3 regions of the Halalkalibaculum sp. DA384 genome follow, and region 1 is predicted to be linked to each of the others. Evidence: riboswitches for the same ligand, from Rfam matches in the RefSeq annotation. Region 1 holds a riboswitch; each other region holds the start of a gene.

What was found. Region 1 has a riboswitch for cobalamin ahead of ACG2E4_RS05375 (ABC transporter substrate-binding protein). Riboswitches for the same ligand answer to the same signal wherever they lie in the genome.
Region 2: it holds a riboswitch for cobalamin, as region 1 does, so the genes downstream of both, ACG2E4_RS01550 (TonB-dependent receptor plug domain-containing protein) here and ACG2E4_RS05375 (ABC transporter substrate-binding protein) in region 1, are expected to answer to the same signal.
Region 3: it holds a riboswitch for cobalamin, as region 1 does, so the genes downstream of both, ACG2E4_RS10980 (hypothetical protein) here and ACG2E4_RS05375 (ABC transporter substrate-binding protein) in region 1, are expected to answer to the same signal.

The regions. Positions count from the first base shown of each region.
Region 1 is NZ_JBINJE010000006.1:29,951-36,607, forward strand. It holds gene ACG2E4_RS05365 (acyl-ACP thioesterase domain-containing protein) at 1-50, opposite strand, end outside; gene ACG2E4_RS05370 (amidase) at 134-1,798, opposite strand; cobalamin riboswitch at 2,196-2,412, shown strand; gene ACG2E4_RS05375 (ABC transporter substrate-binding protein) at 2,437-3,624, shown strand; gene ACG2E4_RS05380 (FecCD family ABC transporter permease) at 3,624-4,703, shown strand; gene ACG2E4_RS05385 (ABC transporter ATP-binding protein) at 4,703-5,707, shown strand; gene ACG2E4_RS05390 (alpha/beta hydrolase) at 5,778-6,479, shown strand; gene ACG2E4_RS05395 (response regulator transcription factor) at 6,608-6,657, shown strand, end outside.
Region 2 is NZ_JBINJE010000002.1:31,786-38,442, reverse strand. It holds gene ACG2E4_RS01560 (TrkH family potassium uptake protein) at 1-1,076, opposite strand, end outside; gene trkA (Trk system potassium transporter TrkA) at 1,076-2,425, opposite strand; cobalamin riboswitch at 3,011-3,263, shown strand; gene ACG2E4_RS01550 (TonB-dependent receptor plug domain-containing protein) at 3,389-5,566, shown strand; gene ACG2E4_RS01545 (vitamin B12-dependent ribonucleotide reductase) at 6,287-6,657, shown strand, end outside.
Region 3 is NZ_JBINJE010000017.1:18,690-25,346, reverse strand. It holds gene cobA (uroporphyrinogen-III C-methyltransferase) at 1-824, shown strand, start outside; cobalamin riboswitch at 1,095-1,287, shown strand; gene ACG2E4_RS10980 (hypothetical protein) at 1,425-1,772, shown strand; gene ACG2E4_RS10975 (ribonucleotide-diphosphate reductase subunit beta) at 1,817-2,803, shown strand; gene ACG2E4_RS10970 (ribonucleoside-diphosphate reductase subunit alpha) at 2,815-5,232, shown strand; gene ACG2E4_RS10965 (hypothetical protein) at 5,381-5,935, opposite strand; gene ACG2E4_RS10960 (SDR family NAD(P)-dependent oxidoreductase) at 6,207-6,657, shown strand, end outside.

The DNA of each region.
Region 1 (6,657 bases):
GAGGACCGAATACGGCAGGATTCCGAATACACTTGTTTCTGTCGGACCATTTGTATGTTTTGTATCTGGTGAATTGTAGAGTTCCTTTATTCGTAGCTTACGTACTATCCCAGAGGCTAACTGAAATCTTATATTATCTCCCTTTAAACAGTTTCGGATGCTGCCGGTGGAACCCTGTGGCTTCCTGAAAAATGTTGGCAAATTCCAGCAGTTTTCCTTCCTCATACAGATTTCCTGAAAAAGTGATGCTGGTCGGTTCCCCGTTTTCCGTAAACCCGTTGGGCAGCACGACGGCCGGATGACCCGTGAGATTGGTCAGCAGCAGGTTGTCACCAAAGGTAGGAGACACATATATATCCACATGCCTCATCAGGGAATCCATCTTTTGGATGAGTTGGTGGCGGATTCGATTGGCCTGGATATATTCCACTGCCGGAATGAAGCGGGATGAGCGGAAAAGGTTCGGCCAGGCCTCCTGGCTTTGGCGGACCATTTTGTCATCGCGATCAGAACGGGTTAGCTGATCGAATGCGGCTGCAGCTTCGGCATTAAGTATAAAGCTGAGTGAAGATACAGGCAGCCGGGGCAGGGTTATGGATGTTAAATTAACCCCGAGCTTCCTTAGGGATTCCAGCGTAAGGCTATCTTGGCTCTGACTGGCATAATTTCGGTCGAACGAGGACTCCACGTAGCCAATAGTCAATTTGTCGAGGTCCAACTCCTGGTCATAATTAAAAGGCAGGTCCACTACGGTCTGGTCATCGCCGCCGGGACCGTGAATCGCATGGAATACAATGGCCGCGTCTTCTGCGCTGCGGGTTATCGGCCCCACCTTGTCCATGCTCCAGCTGAGAGCCATCGCTCCGTGCCGGCTAACCCGGCCATAGGTGGGTCTGAGGCCCGTTGTGCCTGTTCGGGTAGAGGGAGAGACGATGGAGCCCCAGGTTTCGGTACCGAGCGCAAAGGGTACCAATCCCGCTGCAGTTGTCGCTGCGGAGCCAGCAGATGACCCACTGGATCCCTGCCTGAGATTCCAGGGATTGCGGGTCATCCCCCCGAACCACACGTCGCCATAGGCCAGCGCACCAAGCGTGGTTTTGGCTACGAGCACCGCACCGGCTTCATCCAGTTTTTTCACAACAGTGGCTGTCTCACTGATTTGCTGATTTTTATAGGGTTCGGCGCCCCAGGTGGTTTTGTATCCATTAACAGCAAAAAGATCTTTTAAACCGTACGGAATACCGTGCAGTGGACCGCGATAATGCCCGTCTTCCAGCTCCTGATCCAGTTGCCGCGCCTGCCGGAGCGCACGTTCCTCCGTTAATGTGACGACAGCCTCCAGGGTATCGCCGTATCTCTTGAGGCGATCAAGAAAGAACCGTGTCAGTTCAGAGGGGGATATCTTCCGGTTTTTGATGAGTGAAGAAAGTTCTGCAACGGTATAAAAGGCGAGTTCTGAACTGTCGGAAGGCAGCGAGATCTCCGGTGGTATATCCCATTCAACAGGACGTTGTTCGTGGTCAAATGTTTTTCCTCTGGGGATCGGGTTAAAATCAAGCGCCGGAGGAACTTCATTTGCAATTTCCCAGTCGCGGATGGTTTGATAGTTCTTTCTGAGTCCTTCAAGCTGAGAGATCATCGAATCTTTTTCCGAGCTGGTAAATGTCAGGCCGATCAGTTCTCCTGCATGGGTTATCGTCTCGTTTGTAATAGGGCGTTGATACAGCGAATGGGCGGTGAACGCGAGAAGAAATCCCAGGGAGACACCGGTAAACAAGTAGATAAGACGTTGTTCCATAAATAAAGCCGTAGTGAAAATTTGTTGTAAAAGAGGGCCTTGAAAACCAGGAGTGTTGGTCAAGATCAACCCCTGAGGGGATTCGAAACCGCAGTTTATATCTCATAAATGAGGATTTCGAATTCGCGAAATTGACGATATTGGCCAATACAACAGTTTTGCATAGATCTCTAAAATACGATTGTAGGAACAAAATGAAACCAGATATTGACCTGCTGCAGCTTTTTTAAAAGGTCGCAAAATCCCCGGCTCGTCGTTGGTCAGGGAGTTGCACTCCCGCTTGACAGGACGCCCCGATCCCGATAAAACAGAAGGTTTTGCCCTCTCCCTGAAAATCAAAAAGCCAAATGATTAGGTTAAAAGTTGGAATACCTGTATAATTAGCACGCTAATGCTAACATACTGATTCAGTGTCGGTCACCCGTCCACTGGCGGGTGTGAAAAGGGAATCCGGTGACCAACCATAATTGGGCTGGAAGTCCGGAGCAGTCCCCGCTGCTGTGAATTCCGTTGATGATGTTACAGGCACATATCCACTGTCCCCGCACGCTGGGATGGGAAGGAGGCCTGGATCGGGATAAGCCAGAAGACCTGCCAACGCTGATGAAGGAAAAGCTTTCGGGAGAAAAGCTGTACCTATGATTGATTATACATATCTGCCACCGCACCTGGTTGGTATTATCTGCCTGCTTTTTTGGGGCAGTTGTAAAAAAAGTGATGCGGATTATACACCTGAAACAGCCCCTCAGCCTGCTGTAACCACCGTTGCCCATCCACCTGCTGAGAAGGTGGAAATCAATTTTGCACGGGGATTTGACATACATTATCGTGAAGGCTACAAACGCCTCGAAATACTGAACCCATACCAGGATCAGGCTGATACCCTGCATTACGTGCTGATACCCCGTGGGGCGAGCCTGCCCGAATTTGAAGGAGACGCCCAGGTTATCGAGATACCGATTCGCAGTATGATAGCCACATCAACCACCCACATCGCTCTAACAGATATGCTCGGGGCCAATTCCATAATTGAAGGCGTAAGTCAGCCGGATTACGTATTCAACAGAGAAATCCGCAGGGGCCTGCAGCAGGGAGATATCAAGGGCTACCCGGGGGGCGAACTTAACAAAGAGCAGGCACTTGCACAGAATCCCGACCTGGTTATGATTTCCGGAGGGCAGGCGTCGCAGTATGACAATTTCCGGGTACTGCTGGATTCCGGCATTAACGTGTTGGTAAATTCGGAGTGGTTGGAAAATACTCCGCTTGGAAAGGCTGAATGGGTGAAAATGATGGCGGCCCTGCTTGACAAGGAGGCCCTGGCCAATCGCCGTTTTGAAAAGGTGAAAAGAAGGTACCGGGAGCTCAAGACGAAGGTTGAAGATGTTTCTGAGAAGCCGCTGGTGATTAATAACATGCCCTATAAAGGGGCTTGGTTCGTATCGGGTGGAGATAGTTTTTTCGCCCGGTTTCTCCGTGATGCCGGCGCCGATTATCCCTGGTTCAACAAGGCCTCAACAGGGGGATTGAGAATGGATTTTGAAGTGGTGTATGAAGCGGGACTGCGCGCGGATATCTGGCTTAATCCGGGAAATGCAAGGACAAAAGAGGATATCCTGGCCGATGACAGCCGTTTCAGGGAGTTCAAATCGTTTGCTAACGGCCGTATATTTAACAACAACCGGCGGATGAGTAAAACCGGAGGGAATGATTTTTGGGAATCGGGGGTGGTGCGTCCCCACATAGTACTGGCCGATCTGATTAAGATTATGCATCCATCCCTGCTGCCGGATCATCAACTGTATTATTATCAAAAAATTGAGTAATGCAGGAAATACGCAAACATACGGAGTCGATACCTCAAAGCACGACAAACCGATGGTATTTTGCAGGACTTTCCGGGGGCGTGGTGCTGCTCTTTCTCGTCAACCTGGCACTGGGCTCGGTGGATATCCCGGTTGACGAGATTATCGTTATCTTGCTGGGAGAGGGAGCAACGCATGAATCGTGGACCAAGATTGTATTGAACATTCGCCTGCCCCGAGCATTGACAGCGATTTTTGCTGGCAGTGCACTCTCAATCGGCGGTCTTTTGATGCAGACGCTGTTCAGAAATCCGCTGGCGGGACCTTCAGTGCTGGGAATAACGGCGGGAGCCAGCCTGGGAGTGGCTATTGTGATGCTGGCCACAGGCACCATCACCAGTATCTTTGCAATACAACAGCTCAGCAGTGTTGGCAGCTGGATAATCGCGGCTGCCGCAAGTGTGGGTTCTTTTGCCGTCCTGCTTCTCATACTGGCTATTTCAGTGCGTATTCGTGACAACGTAACCCTGCTGATTATCGGCCTCATGATCGCCAATATTACTATTGCACTGGTCAGCATCTGGCAATATTTCAGCGAGCCGGAGCAGATACAGGATTACCTCATATGGACCTTCGGCAGTCTTGGTGGCGTTACGATGAGCCAGATATCCATCCTTTTTGTCATTATTACCATTGGAACCGGCATCGCTTTTCTGCTTTCAAAATCCCTTAATGGACTGCTGTTGGGGGAAAACTATGCCCGGAGCATGGGTATTGCCGTCCAGCAATCCCGAATATGGATCATCATCAGTACCAGCTTGCTGGCAGGCAGCATCACCGCATTTTGTGGGCCCATCGGTTTCGTGGGAATTGCCGTGCCCCATTTAACCCGCTCCCTGCTGGGCACAAACGATCATCGCATGCTGATCCCCAGTACATTCCTTATGGGCGCAATACTGATGCTGGCCTGCGACATTATTGCCCAGGTGCCCGGCAGCAGCACAACGCTCCCGATCAGTGCCGTAACTTCGCTGGTCGGTTCCCCGGTAGTCGTATGGGTCATTGTGCAGCGCAAGAATTTACAAGCTTCTTTCTCCTGATGGCAGTAAAAAATGACATACTGGCAACCCGAAAGTTGTCGATCGGCTATAAAGGAAAAAACAGACCGGCCGTGGTGGCCGGGGAGCTCAATCTTTTCTTGAAAAAAGGAGAATTGGTTGGGCTTTTGGGACCAAACGGATCGGGAAAGTCAACATTAATTCGAACGCTGGCTCGTATGCAGCGTCCGCTGAACGGTAGAATCTTGCTGGAAGGGAGCGATCTCGCAAGCCTTCCAATGAAAGAGGTAGCGAAAAAGGTAAGTACCGTTCTTACCGACCGAATCCGGATCGGCAACCTGACGGTCTATAACCTGATTGCGTTCGGCCGGTCTCCATACACCGGAATGATGGGAAAGTTGAGGGAAGAGGACCGGGAGATCGTGCACTGGGCCATCGAGGCAACGGGATTGCAACGCTTCGTGGAGCGGGATATCCTGAAATTGAGCGACGGAGAGCGCCAGAAGGTGATGATTGCCCGGGCACTGGCCCAGGATACTCCGGTTATATTGCTGGATGAACCCACCGCCCACCTGGACCTTCCCAACCGGGTGGAAATAATTCGTCTGCTTCGAAAACTGGCCCGTGATACCGGCAAGGCGATCCTGATGTCGACTCACGAGCTCGACCTTGCCCTGAAAGCATCGGACCAGGTTTGGCTTATGGACCGGGAAACCGATATCCGCTGCGGCACCCCGGAGGATCTGGTGCTAAACGGGTCCTTTGAAGAGGTTTTCCAGCAGGAGAGTTTTGATTTTGACCGGAAAACAGGTTCATTTAAGATCCATCAAAATTGCGGAAGGCAGATTACCCTGAGTGGGGATGAGGTGTCAAAATACTGGACGACCCGGGCCCTGGAACGGGAGGGCTTCATCGTGCAGGAAGTTGATACTGAAGGGAAGGTGCAGGCCCTGAATAAAGACGGAGAATTGATCTGGAAAGTGGGCAATGCGCCTGCTCTTTCCTCAGTTGAGGCCCTGATTCAGCGACTGCGAAGTGGAGGATGAGTAATCCAAGAGGATTTTGTACAACTATAACCCTGGCCAAAGTGGAAATGCTGAACATAAGCTGAATACAATGAAAAAAGAGGTGCTGACATCGGGAAAGGCGTCATTCAAAATAGAGGTTCCCTACAAATTGATTGAAGTTGGCGAAAAGGGGCCAAGGCCGCTGATCATCTACCTGCATGGATTTGGACAAAATATTGGCACATTCAGGAAACAGGTTGAAGGAATGCTGAAGATCAACGCATTCCATCTTTTTATTCAGGGTCCATACCCGATTTACGAAAGGGCGAAAGAGCGCACCGTGGATGATTGGGGGCGCGCGTGGTACCTGTATGACGGGACACAGGCGCAGTTTGCCAAGTCGCTGGAGCTTGGCTCAGAGTTTGTTCAACAGGTTGTTGACAAAATACTGAACCATATTGAGGTTACACGCATATGCATATTCGGATACTCCATGGGGGCCTATCTGGCCGGTTTTTTTGCCCTGTCCCGGTGGATGCATGTTAATGAACTTGTCATGATCGGGGGGCGGTTGAAGACGGAACTGTTTGAGGATCGAGAACATCACTACCGGCACCTGAATGTGCTTGCTTTACACGGAACCAGGGATGACACAGTGCAGGCGGAACCCCAGGAAAAATCCGTTACTCGGTTGAGAGAGTGGGGCGCCAATGTCTCTTTTATTGAATTGGAGGAAGGGCACAGGTTGACAAATGCGTATATTGATGCCGTTAAAGGATGGTTGGAGGATGGGGGTTACCTGCTATTTTAACATTTGTAAAAATTTATCTTTGAAAAAATCGAACTTATCTGTTTATTATCAGAGAGTTAGGTCAGGAATTATTTTACTCGAGTAAAACAAGTGGCCAAAGAAGAAAACAGCCTTAAAAGATAAATTCCATGGAAGTATTAGTTATTGAAGACGATCCTTCTGTTCGCACGTTAGTCAA
Region 2 (6,657 bases), on a different contig from region 1:
AGCGTAAAGGCCCCGAGCGGATACCACAGCTCGTAATCGCTGGTGCCAAAACCGGTCGTCGTGACGATAGATACCACCTGGAATGAGCCGTACCGCAGGGCTTCTCCCAGGGAATAGCTGTTGAACATAACGAGCGAAAAGCTGACAACAAGCGTTCCCCCGAGTATTACCAGGGTAAAAAAGCGGACCTCCCGGTTTTGGAAAAATGAGTTCGTATCGCCTCTGAGCAGGCGGAAATGGAGGGCAAAACTAATGCCCGCCAGGAACATGAACAGCGTGATAACAAGATCGACGTAGACCGAATCAAAAGCTGCAATACTCGCATTTTTGGTGGAAAATCCGCCGGTCGCCAGGGTCGCAAATGCATGATTAAGCGCATCAAACCAGTCCATTGACGGATGGACCCAAAGAAGAAAAAATTCAGCTGCAGTAAACGCCACATATACCACCCACAAAAGTTTGGCCGTCTCCTGTACCCGCGGGGTGAGCTTGTCAGTGGTGGGACCGGGCGATTCCGCCTGAAAAAGCTGCATGCCCCCGATTCCCAGCAACGGCAGGATCGCAATGGAGAGTACGATAATGCCCATGCCGCCCAGCCAGTGCGCCAGCGATCTCCAAAACAGCATGCTGCGCGGGATCGCTTCTATCTGTGGATTGACAGTACCGTCGCTGGCTGTGCCTCCCAAAATGGTAGCCCCGGTGGTTGAAAGACCGCTCATTGTTTCAAATACGGCGTCTGTATAACTTGGAATTACCCCGGAAATGAAAAAGGGGAGGGCTCCAACCAGTGATAGAAACAGCCAGGTGAGGCTCACAATCAGAAATCCCTCGCGAATACGCAGCTCTTGTTTGGGTTTGAACAGGTAATACAGCCCCCCTCCCACAATAAAGGCGATGGATGCCGAATAGAGAAAGGAGTGCCAGGTTGTACCCTCATAGACAAGGTCGATGGCAATGGGAATAAGCAGGGCAAAACCAAGAAAAAAAACAAAAGAACCCAGGATACCCAGTACCGTCAGAATATCAATATTGGGCCGGTTAAGGCTGCGACTTATTTGTGACCGGGAATTCGCCATTATTGAAAAAGCGTAGTGATTTTTTCGACAGCCTCGGGCAGACAGAAAACGATTACCCGATCGTTGGCTTTGATTTGCGACTGGCCGGTCGCTATCTCCACGCTCCCGTTGTGCTGAATTCCCCCGATTACGCAGCCTTTTGGGAAGTTTATCTGTTGTATCGGCTTTTTGACAACCTTTGACTTGGGGGCTGCCTGGAGCTCAATAACTTCTGCCTTGATCCCCTGCAGGGCGGTAACGGAAATAACGCGACCCCGCCGAACATAACGATGGATTTCATTGGAAGCGGCAGATTTTTTGTTGATGGCCGCATCCAGCCCGATGGTTTGGCTCAGGGGGATATAGTCGGATTTCGAAACCAGCGCTACGGTTTTTTTAACATCCATGTGTTTGGCCATAAGGCAGGAGATAATATTGGACTCCTCATCATCGGTGACGGAGATAAAAGCGTCGGTGTCGGAGATACCCTCGGTAGCCAGCAGGTCGGGATCGGTCGGGTTACCGTTGAGCACCAGCACATCCTTCAGGTCCTGTGCCAGCTGCACGGCCGTGTCGTAATCCGGTTCAATGAGCTTGATCGTCCAGCTTTTTTCCTGGTCGCAGAGCAGCCGGGCCACCATCTCACCCACCGGCGTTCCCCCGGCAATCATAATAGTACTAATTTCGGTCTCAATTTTGCCGGTTGTTTTTACTACCTCGGGGATAGACTCCGTCTGAGCCAGTACAAAAACCTGGTCAAGAGCCTGCAGGCGGACTGTTCCGCTCGGGATAATGGTAAGGCCCCGACGGGCAATTGCGACTACCCGGAAGGTGATATCAGGGAACATCCGGGCGTATTCACTGACTGTTTTTCCCACAAGCTGGGAGTTTTTTTCCAGCCGTAGCCCGATAATCTGCATCTTGTTGTCGGCGAGATTGATCACATCGGTGGCGGTAGAGCGTTTGATGAGCTGGACAATCTCCTGGGCGGCGCTAAGTTCAGGATGAATCATCACATCGATTCCCAGATCGGTGGGCTTCAGCGGGGAGTTGGGCCGGGACAGTTCGTCATTGCGGATCCGGGCAATTACCATGTTGGTGCCAAGGCGTTTGCTGAGCATGGAGGCGATCATGTTCACCTCGTCGATACTGGTCACCGCAATGGTAATATCCGCATCCTTGACGCCGGCATCGACAAGATCTTTGGCAGAGGTGGCGTTCCCCTCGTGGCAAAGCACATCGAGGTTTTCGGTCACCTTGTCCAGGGCGTCCTTGTTACGATCGAGAACAATGACATCATGCTTCTCCTTGGAGAGCAAGCTTGCAAGGTCATACCCGATTTCCCCGGCACCGATGATTACAATCTTCAAAAGAGGATAAGTTGGTCAGCGTTGATTCAGATTCAGATAATGATGATCTGTACTTCATCCATTACCATGGGTTCAAAACATGAATCAAGTATAAAGAATTTTCGGCTGTAACTAAATATTGGATATAGATTAGGAATATCAGCGCAGGATGTGATGAATAGATGGCTGTTCATGCAGTTGTCAGATTTCATCTAAATGTTACCGCTATATCGCGCTAGCCTGCTTTTCTCACCAGGAGATTGGTTCGTGTGCAAGGCGATTTCCAACTTCAACGCAGCAGGCGGGACTATTTCGTAGCCTGCTACACACTGTGAGATTTATCCCAGCCTTAGAATTAAGGTAACTTGCTTCCTGTCAAGGCATTACACGAATTCAGACTTTAAGAAATGCAGGCTAGAAATAGAGGTCCCTGAATTGCCCGGCAGTCGCCTTTCTGTATCGTTCAGAACATCAGCTGCAGCTCTTTAAATCCATTCATTTTTAAAAGATATAGCTTTTCAAGTGTTCGCTTGATGTAGTCGGTAGCTGCATCCTTTTAGGTAGAATGGTATCAACATTTCTTTTGATTTATACGATGGAGCCTGTATCTTTTGCGAGTGTATTGGTTCCCTGCTTCCGTTTTGCGAAGTGGGATTAAAAGGGAATCCGGTGTTTCCCCATGTCAACTGGTGGAAGAGTCCGGAGCATTCCCCGATGCTGTAATTCCCAGCCCTGCTTGCAGGGTTTAGGATCATTCGTTGATAACCACTGTCCGTTTTTTTTGCAAAAGGGAAAACGGGCGGGAAGGGGCGAATGATCGGGATAAGCCAGAAGACCTGCCAGTGCATCTGCATTCGTAGCTTTCGGGAGAAAAGCGAAGAATAAATATTCGGTGCGCTATACCGGTATTTATGCCCTTCTGGACTTCCCAAAGGTGCGAATGATGTATTTAATCATCATTTGTAACCTAAATATAGTTTAATCATGCAATTCTCATTTCAACGCAACGCAGGGCTTGCGGTCCTGTTGTTCCTGTTCGCGGTACCTTTTTCAGTTTTTTCCCAAATCGATACCACCGGGACTTATCAGCTGGATGAAATTATTATCAGCGCCAACCGGTGGGCGGAATCTCCCCAGGGCGTGGGCCGTAATGTGACAGTCATCACCAGCCGGGAGCTCCGCAACGCAAACGTTTACAGCGTGGGAGAGCTGCTGGCGGAGCAGCAAAGCATGCACCTGGTGGGCATCGGCCAAACACCGGGTTCCCTGCAAAATGTGTTCCTGCGCAATGCCAACAGCAGCCACTCGGTGGTTATGATTGACGGCGTGCGTATCAGCGACCCCTCAACCGCTTCCAACAGTATCGATCTGTCCGAGCTTTCGCTGGCCCGCGTGCAGCGGATTGAGATCGTCCGCGGTTCTCACAGCACCTTGTATGGCTCGGCGGCCATCGGCGGGGTTATCAATATCATTACCCGCGGGCAGGAGTCGCCCGGCGTTAGTGGAAATATCAGCACGCGTCACGGCACTTTTGGAAGCAAAACCTACTCCACCGGCAATCAGCTGGACCTGAACTATTCGTCCCGGGGTGGGTTTTATGCGGATTTTGGCATTGCCCAGGGACTCACCAACGGGCTGGACGCGACGATCGACACCGTCCAGAATCCGCCGGACTTTAATCCCCGGGATCGAGACGATTTTAATAAGCTGGACCTGTCTGGAAAGCTGGGGTACAGGACTGAGACCTACGGGGTGTTTGCCTCCTACCGGCGTGCGGATCAGACCAGCGACATTGACCAGGGCGCCTTCAGCGATGCCCGCGACGCCCAGACCGATTTTCAGCGTGATTTTTACACCTATGGCGGCTCACTGGAGCTTTCGAACAATATTGAACTGCAGTACAATGGGGCCTATTCGGACTTGGCCCGCGATGTGGTCAACGATTCTTCCATAACAGATGAGGCCGGAAATTACGACGGCAGCTATACCGAGACCAATGCAGAGGGTACGCTCTGGGAAAACGAGCTGACCGCCGGTTTTCAGACCAGTGGCGTCTCGGGGATCGTGGGAATCGGCAATACCCAGCAGACCATGAGCACGCGAAATTATACCTACCTGAGTTCTTTTAACTTTGAATCTGAAACCGACCTGGATTCTCTCGATCTGAAAGAGACAGTTAACCACGTGTTTGTTCACACAGAATTAGGCGGTAAATTGATCGGTGAGGTCCTGGAGCCGTTTAGCCTGGGACTGGGCAGCCGGTTGGTGAACCACAACGAGTTTGGCAGTCATTTTACATTTGAGATCAATCCCAAGGTGCAGCTTTCGCCCTCTGCGCTGGTGTATGGTGCGCTAACCTCCGGGTTTAATGCCCCGTCGCTCTATCAGCTGTACTCCCCGGCCACCTCGACCGGCTATGTTACCAATCGTGGCAACAACACACTGGAGCCGGAGACCTCCATCTCGTACGAACTGGGATGGAAGCAGACGATCAGTTCGGCCGTGCAGATCAACCTGTCGCTGTTTCGCACCAACGTAGATAATGTGATTGAATACGTTTATTTGTGGAATGGGGATAAGGCCGTTGAGAATCTCGGCTCGATGGACTACCGGGGTGACACGTACATGAACGCTTCTGCACAGACCGTCAATGGGGTTGAGCTGGGTGTGGAAACGCGCCTCGGCAGCAGTGTGGCGCTGGGTGGCAACCTGGCCTACACGCATTCTACGCTGGAATTTAGTCCCGCCAACCTTGACGGGGAGTACACCGATGGCAGCCACGTTCAGATCTATGAAAGCGGGGAGTTCGTGACCTCAGAGAAAGAGATTGGATCACTGACCCGACGCCCGAGCATTACGGCAAATATTAATGCCACCTGGCAGGCGACTGACAAGCTGAGCATCCGTGCAAGCAGCCGGTTTGTGGGTGAGCGGGATGATGTGTTCTACAGCTCCGCGCTCGGTCCCGGTTACTACGGCGCGCTGGATCTATCCGAGGTGGATGGCTACAATGTGTCTGATCTGAGCCTGCGCTACAACGTGTTAGAGGAGCTCTCCGTGATCGGCAAAATTGAGAATGTTTTCGATTCCGATTATACCGAAATCAACGGCTACAGAACCAGGGGACGGGGCTTTTCACTGAAGGCGCAGTATACGTTCTAACCGCTTACAACGTTATTTATGCAGCCCTCTCTTCTGACTATAACCGGAGAAGGAAGAGGGGCTCATTGACGAGGTAGGGCTTTGCTCATTGTATTTGTAACCATGCAGAAGATGTTTTTGATTTTATAATTCTGATTCCTGTCTTTTGGAGTATAGTACCTCATTTCGAGGACGGGGAGATGCATTTCGGTTCCACTCATTAATAACAGGGTGGGTCCCCGGGGCTTCTCGATATTGGATCATTCCAAATATCATTAAGTCCAGACAGTTTAAAAGCTGAAATAAACTGGAATTTATTCCTGTACTGATCGATGGAAAATTCCAGGCCTTCAGCGGTTTTTATTCCATTTTCAGCATCAATTGTTGAAATGTGGATAACTCCCGTGAGCTAATTGGAGAACAGCTTTCAGAAACTTAAATCGGCCGTCAAGTTCTTCAAACAGGTTATTTTGTTTTTTCAGTATCCAAAATCAAACGGAAAAAAAGATCTGGGGTGGAGCCAAAAGTTCAGTGAAATTGCTGGATATTAACAGGGGTGAACAGATGCCCCAATTGAATTGTTGATAACTTCCCGCTTTTGTGGAAAAGTATTTGGTCATTTTGCTTGTCCCCTCGGTCGTTGATTTATATTATTATCAAGAATCGCGTCAGTAACTATATCCCATTTCAGCTCAAAATATTTACTCTCTCTCAAATAAAAAGTATACACTAGGAGACACTATGAAATTTACTCGGTTTTACACCCAGGACAACTGGGACTCCCCATTTGGAGACCTTACGTTTGTGTCCCGAAAGTCGGAGATAAAGAACCCCGACGGATCGGTAGTATTCAATATGGACGAAGTAATCGTACCAAAGCCCTGGTCGCAGGTATCAACGGATATCATTGCCCAGAAATACTTCCGTAAAGCAGGCGTGCCGGCTGAAGTCAAGAAGGTTGCTGAAAAAGGCGTACCAGAGTGGCTGCAGCGGTCCAAGCCGGATGAGAAGGCGATGAAGGATCTCGATGAAGATGAGAGATACGGCAGCGAGCACGACAGCCGACAGGTATTTCACCGCCTTGCCGGCTGCTGGACCTACTGGGGCTGGAA
Region 3 (6,657 bases), on a different contig from region 1:
TCATACTGGTGGGGGCCGGCCCCGGCGATCCCGATCTGATAAGCATCAAGGGGGCTAAAGCCCTGGCCCGGGCCGATGTGGTGCTGTATGACACGCTCTCCCATCCCGATCTACTGGATTATGCACCACCCCGCGCTGAGAAAATTTACGTGGGGAAAAAGGCGGGCTCATCGCAAAACAGCCAGGAGAGCACGAACGATCTTATTGTCCGAAAGGCGAACGAGGGCAAGTGCGTGGTGCGGCTGAAGGGCGGTGACCCGTTCATTTTTGGTCGCGGGCACGAGGAGCTTTGCCATGCGCGGGATCACGACATCCCGGTGGAAATTGTGCCCGGTATTTCCAGCTGTACGTCTGTTGGGGAGCTGCAGGGCATACCGCTAACCAAGCGCGGTGTTAACGAAAGTTTTTGGGTGACCACCGGCGTGACGCGCAACGGTACGGTTTCGAAAGATGTGAAGCTGGCCGCCCGGTCTTCGGCCACCGTCGCCATCCTGATGGGGATGCGGAAGCTCCCCGAAATTACGCAGATTTTTCGCAATCACGGCGGTGCGGATACGCCTGTTGCGGTCATCCAGAAAGGCTCGCTGCCGGGGGAGAAGATCGCCCTGGGCACGGTGGATACGATTGTGGATGAGGTACGCAAAAATGAATTGACAAACCCTGTCTTGATCATAATTGGAGACGTTGTGCGGCTACATCCCGATTTTTGCAATTCACAAAAGAAGTGGCGAGGAAAACAGGATATCGTATTTAGTGCTTTTAACAGCAGCTACAGGGAGATAACAGAATATATGAGAGTAGGAATCTCTGCCCTAAACTTCTAACCTGCATTTCACCGAAATAGGGCTCATGCGCAAGACGCTGGTGGAAATTGCCCGCCAACCTATCAATAAACGTACTCGCCGGCAAAGTTCAGCAACAATAGCTTCGCAGGTTGAACACGTTTCATCTTCCGGATGATTCTACAGGAATATACAGTTTACCGTAATTTAGAGATAGTCTATCCCCAGGAGCTCAATAAGAAAGCCGAATTGTTAACAACTCGACTTTTTTGTGGAAAAGTATTCGTTGACAATGAGAGCGGCAGCTCTTTTCTTGAATACAGGTTTGAAGGTGCCCCGATTCTGTCGGGGTGAAAAGGGAATCCAGTGAAATGCTGGAGCTGTACCCGCAACTGTAATCCGGAATATTCTTTGATTTAACCACTGTCTCAGCCCCAAACGAGGCGGGAAGGTTCGAAGAAATTGTCGGTAAGTCAGGAGACCTGCCTTTAAATCAGTAAACGAGGCCTTCGGGAGTTAAGGCGTTGTTGAAAGGCAGGTATGGAATACCCGACTGTTTTTACTGATCTCACCAGCTCCGTGAACTCCTGCCCTTCAACGTTTTGCATCCCACCTCAGAATTGCAAGCTAAAACGAATTGCTATGATTACCCACAATCTTGGATACCCGCGGATAGGTATCAACAGAGACCTGAAGAAAGTAATAGAACCGTATTGGAAGGGAGAGACCGGCAAAGCCAGACTGAATGAATCAATTTCGATCTTCAAGGTGATGCACTGGACCACCCAGAAAGATGCGGGAATCGACCTGGTACCTTCAAATGATTTTTCGCTCTACGATCAGGTGCTGGATATGGCCCTGTTGGTCGGCGCCATACCAGATCGTGATCTGTATGAGAAAGAAAATGACAAAATTTACAGCTATCCCATCGATACCAGCTTTGCCATGGCGCGAGGATTACAGGATAATACGCAAGTAATTTCCTGCTAAGCAATAGTTCTATCATGAAAACCAGGAATTCAAAAATCACAAGTATGAATAATAAACTGATTGGGCGTACGTCTGTACGCGAAAATATCAAACTGAGCGAGGATCCCTCGTATCCCATCTTTAAAGAGTTGTACGAAAAACAGAAAAAGGTGGTCTGGTTTCCCGAAGAGCTGAACATCCAGCAGGATGCCCTCGACTATCACACGCTGACCCACGATGAAAAAGAGCTTTTTGATACGGCTGTGGGCTATTTCTGCTCGTCGGAGCTGCTGGTGCAAAACGTGCTGGTCAATTCCTTTTTCCCTTTGCTCACCGATCCACACGCAAAGATGAGCTTCAGCACCCAGCTGTTTATGGAGAATATCCACAGCGACTTCTTTGAGATTGTACTGCAGTCCTTCGGACTGGACCGCGAGAAGATGTACGATGTGGCCTTCGACGATCCGATATTGCGGAAAAAGCAAAATCTTATTGTCGATGAGATCGATAAAATAAGTCACGGAAAAATTAATCCCGAAACACTCGAGGGACAAAAAAAGGTACTTCGGGCCATTCTGCTAAATAACATCATCTTAGAAGGGATTTTCTTTTACTCCTCATTCGCCCATTTCTTTGCGCTCAAGGATATGGCCAAGATGAAAAACGTGGTTTCCGGGGTGGAACTGGTACTGATCGATGAATCGCTGCACCTGCAAAACGGCATCGAAGCTATCCTGATTATGCTGGAAGAAAATCCGGAAATTGTGAAGGATACCGAGTACGTGCAGGATATCCGGAATGTCATCCTGGAGGGAACCTCCCTGGAAATTGAGTATGTCAAACATCGATTTGGCGACCGGACGATCCTGGGCATTTCATCCGGAGAGATGGAGCGGTACCTGAAATATATCACTGACCGGCGATTGCAGGAGCTCGGCTTTCGGCAGGAGTTTCATATTAATGAAAATCCACTGCGATTCCTGCAGAAAGAAGACGTAAAAAAGCTGATCAACTTTTTCGAAGTCTCATCTACCGAATACACTAATTACTAAAACATTCAACTATGAAACGTACAGTCATAAAGCGCGACGGCACGGAACAGCCTTTCCGCACCCAAAAAATAATCAACGCGATATTCGAAATCATCCAGAGACTAAAAGTCGAGGATGATTATGAGCTCGTCTTCAAAATCATGAAAGAGCTTGACCTGAAAGTCCCCGAGCGGGTCACCACCGAAGAGCTCGACCGGCTGGTGCTCAAGGCCATCGAGCAGCTCATCCCCAAGCACCCGGTCTACGATACGCTGGCCACGCGCCAGCTGCTGAAGATCATCAACAAGGATATTGACCGCCGGCTGGATGGATTCAAAGAGTACTTGGAACAGGCCTTTGACCAAAGCCTGCTGGATGAACGGCTTAAAGAGTTTGACTTCGACCTGCTGGCCGACAGTCTCAATTTCGACCGCGACGGACTGCTGGGCTACTTTGGGCTGACTACGCTGAAAGATCGCTATCTGATGAAAAATCGCGAGGATCGGACGATTGAGAAACCACAATGGTTTTTCATGCGTGTGGCCATGGGGATCGGCAATTCCAATGAGCAGATCGTAAAGATATATAACAAACTCTCGAATTTGGAGTACCTGCACTCCACGCCCACGCTGTTCAACTCGGGCACCACCACGTCGCAATATTCGTCCTGTTACGTGAGCGTGATCGATGATTCGCTGGACTCCATTATGGATAAAGTGCGGGAGACCGCTTTTCTGGCCAAGTATGCCGGAGGCGTGGGTACCGATGTGACCCGTATCCGGGCAACCGGTTCCAACATCAAATCGTTGAATGCACCTTCCTCGGGTGCGATCCCATTCATCAAAGTGTTTGATACGCTGGTAAACTCCATCCAGCAGGGCGGACGCCGGCGCAGCTCGCAGGTGATGTCGATGCAGCCGTGGCACCTTGATATCGACGGATTTCTGGATCTGCGGGAGACTACCGGTAACGCCTATTTCCGCACCCCGTCACTCAATACCAGCCTCTGGATGCCGGACGAGATGATGCGGCGCATCAAGGAAGGCGAACCGATCTACCTGTTTGATCCCGGCGAATGCCCGGAGTTGGTGGATGCCGTGGGCGACGATTTCAAGAAGAAGTATGAGAAACGTATCAAGCAGGCCGAGGCTGATCAGCTGGAGCATTATGAGAAACGTGACAGCCAGAACTTCTTCAAAAAATACCTGTTCAAGCTGGCTAAAACGGGTCATCCGTGGCTCATTTTCAAGGATGAGCACAATCGCCATAACCCGTGTCCCGAGTACAGCGTGATTAACAGCTCGAATTTGTGTACCGAGATCTCCATCCCCAACCGACCCGACTCCACGGCCGTCTGCACGCTGGCGTCGGTGAACTTGTCGAAACACCTTAACGAAGACAACAGCGATATCGACTGGGACAAGCTTGAGGATACGCTGGAGGTCATGACACGGGGACTCGACAACATCCTGGATAAAAATTTCTACCCGTCCGAGGCCGCAAAGAAGAATACGATGGATCTGCGACCGCTGGGCGTCGGCATGATGGGCTTTGCCGAAGCGCTTGTGGATCTGGACATCCCGTACGATTCCGAAGAAGCAGTGATGCTGGCACGTAAGCTGGGATCCTTTATGCGCAACATTACCTATCGCACATCGCAGGAGCTGGCTGAAGAGCGCGGGGCGTTCAAACACTACCAGAAGATGGAAGACCAGGGGGATCCCTATGATTACGAGCCGCGCCGAAACGCCGTACTGCTGGCAATTGCGCCTACCGCTTCCATCTCAATTATTTCCGGCACGACGTCTTCCATCGACAGCTACTTCAGCAATCTTTATTCCCGGGATACCCTTTCCGGCAAGCATATTGTGATCAACCGTCAGCTGATAGAGGACCTGGAACAGAAAGGATTCTGGAGCGAAGAGATGGCGCAGACCATCAAGGCGAATAACGGCTCGGTTCAGCCGATAAAGGAGCTGGATGGCGTCATCAACAAGAACCTGTACAAAACAGCTTATGAAATTCACCCTAAGCGACAGGTTGATATCGCCTCGGCCTTCCAGGAATCCATTGATCAGTCGGTCTCGAAATCGCTCTATATCGACGAGCAGCTGCGCGACAGCATGGATGAAATCTACCTCTATGCCTGGGAAAAGAAATTGAAATCCACTTACTACTGCTTTATTGACAAGGTGGTGAAAGGCGAAAAATATACCGAAAGCGTCAACAAGCGGGGCTCACGTCGTGGTTTCGGAGCGGCAGGTTCCGACCATAATGGCTCCGTTTCCAAATCAGCCGATACTGATGATGAGGAAAGTAAAGGAGCACTGGAAGCCAAAGCCCGGGAAAAATTTGGGGATGAGGTCGTCGAACAGGCACTCAATGCCAAGAATGCGGATTCCTGTCCCACTGATCCTATGTTGCGTCGGATTTGTCCGGCCTGCGAATAATGAATTTCAAGCGATGTCGTCGAAATGGCGGCATCGCATTTTTATTGAATCCTTAAATTTGATATAAGCAGTGGTCGGAGGCCATAAAAAGGCAATTTTTATATGGTTCCATGTAACAACAGTTGGGAAACCCATGAAAACTCTTCATTTATTTTTGTGGATAATCCATTTGCCCGGTGGCGATCATCCAGTGGTGGTGTTGATGATGTACTCCGGCAGCCAAGAGTCCAATGTAGCCCAGAGCTCTAATCTTAGGAACTTCGTTTGAATTAGCAGACGTACAGGTAATGGTCCACACCCCATTCTTATGCCTGGATTCCATGGTCCAGCCTTTTTCTTTTTTGAGCATCATAGGGTGCATGGACAACACGCGTTTCAGAGCTACGTTGGCTCGCTCTGTAGATGGTCGAACCTGCAGTTCTACGCCTTGTTCTACAGGTTGCTTTTCAAGCACTTCTACCTCTTCGGTAAAGGCTTTCATATCCAGCAGGTGCTGCCTCAGCGCTTCCAGGTCAACCTGTTCCCAATTGGTATTGGGATCCTGTTCCAAAGCTGTAATCGTCTCCTGAATGGCACCAAAAATTTGATTGCCGGGAGCCGAAAGCGGGGTAGAGCCGTGATGCTGGGCGTTTGTATTATTGAAAGAGAGTGCAAAGAGGATTAGCGTAACTCCTGACAACTTCATCAACTTGGTATAAAGCATGTCTTACTTACTTGATTTGACTAATAATTTGAACTGAAATATCAGGAGATAAATACAGAAAAAGAAATAATCAGAATGCCACTGTCATTCCAAACGTTTCGGTGCCCATCACCTGCAGGGCCGTAAGTGAGACGGCCAGGTACAGTATTTTGGCTTTAATGTATCAAAAAGACTACTTACAAAATTAATACCTTTAACAAGTGGTTTATCTTGGTATGAAATTGATCTGAAAAAAGACAGTATTCTTTAAATAAACTATCAGAGGCAGATTATGAGATTATCAAATAAGAATGTTCTGATTACGGGAGGAAGTGCCGGTATCGGGAAAGCGTTAATTGAAGAACTTTCGGTAAAGGATATTACTGATATAGCCGTCATGGGGAGAACCGTTGAAAAGTTGGATGATCTGGAAGACCAATTTCCCTCGGCTCGATTCTTGAAAATTCAGGGAGATGTATCTGTACTAAGCGATGTAAAAGAGGCATCGAAAACGATAAAACAAGAATGGGGCTCCCTTGATATCTTGATCAATAACGCCGGGGTAGTCAGTGCCGGACTTTTAGAGGAGATCAGTGATGAGGATATTTTGGGGCAGATTAATGTTAATCTCACGGGACTTATTTATATGACCAAGCATTTCCTGCCGCTGCTCAAGAAGAGCGACGAAGCGGCTATAATGAATATTTCCTCTGGACTCGGATATATTGCCATGCCATTTTACA